Regions from separate parts of the Streptomyces sp. CC0208 genome, predicted to be linked through region 1. Evidence: riboswitches for the same ligand, from Rfam matches in the RefSeq annotation. Region 1 holds a riboswitch; each other region holds the start of a gene.
The links. A riboswitch is a leader RNA that binds a small molecule or an ion and turns the genes downstream of it on or off. The one in region 1 is predicted to bind S-adenosylmethionine.

Region 1 (2,262 bases):
CCAGCGGCTGTACGAAACCGGCCAGCTGCGGCCAGTGCATGTTCAGCAGCGGGCGCGCCATGAGCTCGGTGACCCGGCCGCCCTGCCCGGCGGCGCCGCCCAGGGGACGGTCGTACATGCCCTTGACCAGGTCGACCTCGGGGTCGGTGAGCAGCGGGCCCACGATGCCGGCGACGAAGTCCGAGGAGAACTCCTTCAGGTCGGCGTCGATGAAACAGACGATGTCCCCGCTGGTGACGAGCAGGGAACGCCACAGGACCTCGCCCTTGCCGGGCACGGCCGGTATACGCGGGAGGATGTCGTCACGGTGGACGACCCGCGCGCCGGCCGCCTCGGCGACCTCGGACGTACGGTCGGTCGATCCCGAGTCGACGACGACGATCTCGTCGACGAGCGGGACCTGCTGCATGAGGTCATGACGGATCACGGCGACGATGTCACCGACCGTCTCCTCCTCGTTGAGCGCGGGCAGGACGACACTGACGGTCCGCCCCGTGCTCCGCTTCGCGGCCATGATCCGGTGGAGTGGGCGATCGCTCGCGGACCAGGAACGGGTGGCCAGCCAGCGCTCGACTTCGTTCAGCACAGTGCGCGGCTCCTCTGCGTGTGATCTGCGTGTGATCCATCTCGCCGTTCGGACGACTCTCTCAACTGTCCTGGCCTTCGGTTACAGTCTTGAACAACGCGGGTGACCATCGCATGTCCTGGGTGGCCCGCCGTTCACAACTTCATACCGCTCATCCAGAGGGGCAGAGGGATACGGCCCGATGAAGCCCCGGCAACCCTCCAGTCGGTTCTCGTAGCGATCGCTGACGATCGTCTCCGCGAGGCTCCCGACTCGGGAAGGTGCCAAATCCGTCTCACGGCGAGATGCGTCGTGAGGAAGATGAGGAGAAAGGGCCTCGCCTCCATGGCTGCGCAGACAGTTGCAAGCACCACGAACTCCGTCGATCTGGGTCCCGCCGCGGCACTGAGCTGCCGCGAATGCGGCCACCGCGTCCCGCTCGGCCCGGTCTTCGCCTGTGAGGAGTGTTTCGGCCCGCTCGAGATCGCCTACGACTTCTCGGCCTACGACACCGAGGACCTCCGCAAGCGCATCGAGGCGGGACCCGCGAACATCTGGCGCTACGCCCCGCTGCTGCCCGTCCCCGCGGACGTGGCGGACAAGCCCAACATCAACCCCGGCTGGACCCAGCTCGTCAAGGCCGACAACCTCGCCCGCGAGCTCGGCGTGACCGGCGGCCTGTACATCAAGGACGACTCCGGCAACCCGACGCACTCCTTCAAGGACCGCGTCGTCGCGCAGGCCATCGAGGCCGCGCGCGCCTTCAACTTCACCACCCTCTCCTGCTCCTCCACCGGCAACCTCGCCGGTGCGGTGGGTGCCGCGGCCGCCCGGGCCGGCTTCCGTTCCTGCGTGTTCATCCCGCACGACCTGGAGCAGGCCAAGGTCGTCATGGCCGCGGTCTACGGCGGCGAGCTGGTCGGCATCGAGGGCAACTACGACGACGTGAACCGCTTCTGCTCCGAGCTGATCGGCGACCCGGCCGGCGAGGGCTGGGGCTTCGTCAACGTCAACCTGCGGCCGTACTACGCGGAGGGGTCCAAGACCCTGGCGTACGAGATCTGCGAGCAGCTCGGCTGGCAGCTCCCCGACCAGCTGGTCGTGCCGATCGCCTCCGGTTCGCAGCTCACGAAGATCGACAAGGGTCTGCAGGAGCTGATCAAGCTCGGGCTCGTCGAGGACAGGCCGTACAAGATCTTCGGCGCGCAGGCCGAGGGGTGCTCGCCGGTGTCGGTGGCGTACAAGGCCGGGCACGACGTGGTCCGCCCCCAGAAGCCGAACACCATCGCCAAGTCGCTCGCCATCGGCAACCCGGCGGACGGCCCGTACGTGCTGGACATCGCGCGCCGTACCGGCGGTGCGGTGGAGGACGTGAACGACGAGCAGGTCGTGGACGCGATCAAGCTGCTGGCGCGGACCGAGGGCATCTTCGCGGAGACCGCGGGTGGCGTGACGGTGGGGGTGACCCGCAAGCTGATCGAGAACGGTGTCCTCGACCCGACGAAGACCACGGTGGTGCTGAACACCGGCGACGGTCTCAAGACCCTGGACGCGGTGGCCGGTACCGGGCTCACCGCCACGATTCGTCCGAACCTGGACTCTTTCCGAGAGGCTGGCCTCGCATGAGCGTCAACGTCCGCATCCCCACCATCCTGCGCACCTACACCGGCGGCAAGGCCGAGGTGCAGGCCGAGGGT
Region 2 (2,262 bases), 4.7 Mb from region 1:
TCGACCTCGACGACGGCGAGGAACTGGTCGTCGACGGAACGCCGGTGCGCGGTGAACACCGCTTCGGCGTGCTTCCCGAGCGTGGCGGCGTCGACGCCGTCTGGGGAGACGCGGTCATCGAGGTCGCCAAGCGCGGCGGCAACGACATCCTGCGCCCCCGGCACCCGGACGCACCGCTGCGCACGGCCTTCACCGGAACGCCCGCCTACGCCCCCGACCCGCGCTGGGCGGTGACGGGCCGTTACATCCCCTTCGACACGCCACGGCCGACCACCGTGGGCGCGGCCGTGGAAGGCCTTGAGCATGTGTACGACGCTCCCGGCAGGATCGAGTTCGAGCTGGACGGCCGTCAGCTGTCCCTGACCGCGTTCCCCGGCCCTGGTGCGGGCCGGCTGATGGTGCTGTTCACCGACGAGACCTCCGGGGTCACCACCTACGCCGCCAACCGGACCCTCGCCCTGGAGCCGCCCGCCGCCGACGGTACGGTCGCCCTGGACTTCAACCGCGCCGCGAACCTGCCGTGCGCCTACACGGACCTGGCCACCTGCCCGCTGCCCCCGGCCGAGAACCGGTTGCCGGTGGCGATCGAGGCCGGTCAGAAGATCCCCCGCGAGCGCGGCGGCTCCTGAACGTGCCTGAGCCCGACAAAGTGCCGGTCCAACTGCCCCCGCAGGGCGTCACTTTCCGGCATTGACGTACGACAAGTACCCTCCGTACGATCACGAACGGCATTGAGTGTCAGCGTCAAGCCCTGGCTCGCTGACCGGCAACCCTCCCCCGCGGTGGGGTGCTCCAGGTGAAAGCCCGGCGGGATCACCGACGATCTCCGCAAGCGCGTGGCCCCGTGGCCGGGGCCGGAAATGTGGAGGACCGACATGCCGCACGGTGGTGACCCGAGCGCCCGCCTCGCCGGCGCCACCGTGTTCTCCCGGCTCTCGCGTCGGCGCCACATCGACCTCAAGCGCTCGACCAGCTGTCTCTGTCAGGCCTGACGGGCCCTTTCGCCGCCGGTCGCAGTCCGGCACGCGCCGGTCGTCACCGCACCCGCCTGCGGCTGACCCTCGCTCCCCCCTGATCCCTGTCTCCACAGCGCTTCCCCGCCACCGGTCCGATGCCGGCCGGGGCCGCACACCCCTGCACGGACGTGCCTTGTACGGCGCCTCCATGCCTGGTGACACGAGTAGGAGAACCCTCCGTGAACGCACTTCCGGCTCTCAGAGCCCCCCGCTGGGCGCCCCTCGCCGCCCTGCTGACCACCAGTGTTCTGCTGACCGCCTGCGGTTCGGGCAACGACTCCAGCAGCGGAAGCAACCGGCCCAAGTCCGGTGGCACCCTGACCTTCGCGGTGGGTTCCGACGCCGGCTGTGTGGATCCACAGCAGGTCGGCAGCAACGAGAGCATCTACTCGGTGCGCCAGACCGTGGACTCCCTGACCGACCAGGACCCCAGGACCGGCAAGATCGTGCCGTGGCTCGCCAAGAGCTGGGACATCAACGCCGACGCCACGGAGTTCACCTTCCATCTACGCTCGGGCGTCACCTTCAGCGACGGCTCCCAGCTGACCGCGCAGGTGGTCAAGGACAACTTCGACGCGGTGCCGAAGCTCGGCGCCCTCGGGGTCCTCGCCCAGGGCTATCTCAGCGGCGTCAAGGGCACCACCGTGGTGGACCCGCTCACCGTCAAGGTGACCTTCGGAAGGCCCAACGCGCAGTTCCTCCAGGCGACTTCGACCCACTCGCTGGGCATCGAGTCGTCCGCGAGCGTGAAGAAGACCCCGCAGCAGAAGTGCAGTGACGGTGTGATCGGGTCGGGGCCGTTCGTGCTCAAGCAGTACGTCCAGAACCAGTCGATCACACTGGCCAAGCGCACCGGCTACGACTGGGGCTCCTCGCTGTGGTCCAAGAAGGGAGAGGCCTACCTGGACAAGCTGGTCTTCAAAGTCGTTCCCGAGGCAGGGGTGCGGGCCGGCAGCCTCCAGTCCGGGCAGGTGGACGCGATCAGCAGCGTCGGCAGGGCCAACGAGGTGGCGCTCGGGGGCGGTCAGGTCACCCTGTTGAGCCGGGCCAACCCCGGTGTGGTCTTCGGACTCGGCGTCAACAACGCGCGGCCGTTGCTGAAGGACGTGAAGGTGCGTCAAGCGATCCTGGCGGCCATCGACCGCAAGCAGATCGCCGACACCGTGTTCCCGACCGGCACCCAGCCGGCGACCAGCGTCCTGGCGCACACCACGCCCGACTACACCGACCTCTCCTCGGACCTCGC
Region 3 (2,262 bases), 1.6 Mb from region 1:
TGTGACCCCCGCTGGAGGCAACACCGCGGCGGGCCGTTCCTGGCCCGAGGTACTGAACGCCCTGCTGTACGGCCGTGACCAGAGCGCCGACGCCACGGCGTGGGCCATGGACCGGATCATGCAGGGCGAGGCGACCGACGCGCAGATCGCCGGCTTCGTGGTCGCCCTCAGGGCCAAGGGCGAGACGGTCGAGGAGATCAACGGGCTCGTCCGGGCGATGTACGAGCACGCCAACGTGATCGAGGTCCCCGGGCGCACGGTCGACGTCGTCGGCACCGGAGGCGACGGCGCCAAGACCGTCAACATCTCCACGATGTCGGCGATCGTCGTGGCCGGCTCCGGCGCCACGGTCGTCAAGCACGGCAACCGGGCCGCCTCCTCCGCGTCCGGTGCCTCGGACGTCCTGGAGAAGCTCGGCGTCAACCTGGAGCTCACCCCGGGGCGGGTGGCCGAGGTGGCCGAGGAGGCCGGGATCACGTTCTGCTTCGCGGTCAAGTTCCACCCGGCGCTGCGTCACGCGGGCGCCGCCCGCGGGCAGTTGGGTATCCGCACGGTGTTCAACATCCTCGGCCCGCTGACCAACCCCGCCCGGGTGCGGTCCCAGGCGGTCGGGGTCGCCGATCCGCGCATGGCGCCGGTCGTCGCCGGCGTCTTCGCCGAACGTGGCAACTCCGCCCTCGTCTTCCGCGGTGACGACGGCCTCGACGAGCTGACGACCACATCGACCTCCCGCGTCTGGATCGTCCGCGAGGGCAAGGTCACCGAGGAGAGCTTCGACCCCCGGGACGTCGGCATCGACCTGGTGCCCGTGGAGGCCCTGCGGGGCGGTGACCCGGCATACAACGCGGAGGTCGCCAGGAAGCTCCTGGACGGCGAGACGGGCCCGGTCCGGGACGCCGTACTCCTGAACTCGGCGGCCGCGCTGGTGGCCCTGGACCCGGGGACCGGGACCCTGGCCGAGCAACTGCGGGCCGGGATGGACAAGGCCGCCGCGTCGATCGACTCGGGGGCGGCGAAGCGGACGCTGGAGCGATGGGTGGCCGCGAGCAACGCGTAACGGCCACCCCAGGGTGTCGTCCCGCGATCCGGACACGGGTTGCGGGACGGCGATCACCTCACGTACGTTCTTTGACCAGGTCATGAGTGACAGTCATGAGGCCCCGGCCGACTGTCCGGCAACCCTCCGTCCGTGGCGGGGTGCCCCGGGTGAAGACCAGGCCGTAGGCAGCGAGGTCTGCGGCAAGCGCGGATCCCTCACGAACCCAGGGATCCTGGTCATTCGAGGGAGTCTCCCGTGAGCAAGCGAATGCGATAGGGCCGCCGAGCCCCGCCTCCGCGCACCCGTCTCACCTTTCTTTCCACGACTTTTCACGGGAGTCCCCCATGTCTGTCTCCACCGCTGCCGCCGCCCAGACCATTTGTGCCCAGCTGCCCGTTCTGGGCCGGGATGTCACCGTCCCGCTCGTCACCGGCGGCGAAGTCACCTACGCGGCGCTCGACTACGCGGCCAGCGCACCGGCCCTCCAGCGGGTCTGGGACGACGTGGCGGCGTACGCTCCCTACTACGGCAGCGTGCACCGCGGGGCCGGCTACCTCTCCCAGCTGTCGACCGACCTGTTCGAGAACGCCCGCAGGACCGTCACCGAGTTCCTCGACTGCCGCGACGACGACCAGCTGATCTTCACCCGGTCGACCACCGACTCGCTCAACCTCCTTGCCGCCGCGCTCCCCGCCGACTGCCAGGTCTTCGTCTTCGAGACCGAGCACCACGCGAGCCTGCTGCCCTGGCAGGACGCCCGGGTCAGCTACCTCGACGCCCCGCGCACCCCGCGGCAGGCCGTCGAGACCCTGGAGAAGGCCCTCGCCGACCGGGACCCCCACGGCCCGGCCCTGGCGTGCGTCACCGGCGCCTCCAACGTCACCGGTGAGCTGTGGCCGGTACGGGAGCTCGCGGCGGCCGCTCACGCCCACGGTGCCCGCATCGTGCTCGACGCGGCCCAGCTCGCCCCGCACCACCCGGTGAGCGTCCGCGACCTCGACGTCGACTGGGTCGCCTTCTCCGGCCACAAGCTCTACGCCCCCTTCGGCTCCGGCGTCCTGGCCGGCCGCGCCGACTGGCTGCGGGCCGCCGACCCCTACCTCGCGGGCGGCGGCGCCAGCCGCAAGGTCACCCGGCGCGAGGACGGGGGAGTGGACGTGGAGTGGCACGAGAGCGCCGCCCGCCACGAGGCCGGCTCTCCGAACGTCATCGGTGCCTACTCC

Region 2: it holds a riboswitch for S-adenosylmethionine, as region 1 does, so the genes downstream of both, D1369_RS44695 (putative leader peptide) here and thrC (threonine synthase) in region 1, are expected to answer to the same signal.
Region 3: it holds a riboswitch for S-adenosylmethionine, as region 1 does, so the genes downstream of both, D1369_RS29845 (aminotransferase class V-fold PLP-dependent enzyme) here and thrC (threonine synthase) in region 1, are expected to answer to the same signal.

Annotation. Positions count from the first base shown of each region.
Region 1 is NZ_CP031969.1:4,893,271-4,895,532, forward strand. Features, by position in the region: gene D1369_RS22505 (glucosyl-3-phosphoglycerate synthase) at 1-586, opposite strand, end outside; SAM riboswitch class I at 735-893, shown strand; gene thrC (threonine synthase) at 911-2,191, shown strand; gene D1369_RS22515 (MoaD/ThiS family protein) at 2,188-2,262, shown strand, end outside.
Region 2 is NZ_CP031969.1:207,826-210,087, forward strand. Features, by position in the region: gene D1369_RS00980 (DUF1684 domain-containing protein) at 1-629, shown strand, start outside; SAM riboswitch class IV at 728-841, shown strand; gene D1369_RS44695 (putative leader peptide) at 876-992, shown strand; gene D1369_RS00985 (ABC transporter substrate-binding protein) at 1,196-2,262, shown strand, end outside.
Region 3 is NZ_CP031969.1:6,492,808-6,495,069, forward strand. Features, by position in the region: gene trpD (anthranilate phosphoribosyltransferase) at 1-1,057, shown strand, start outside; SAM riboswitch class IV at 1,136-1,252, shown strand; gene D1369_RS29845 (aminotransferase class V-fold PLP-dependent enzyme) at 1,384-2,262, shown strand, end outside.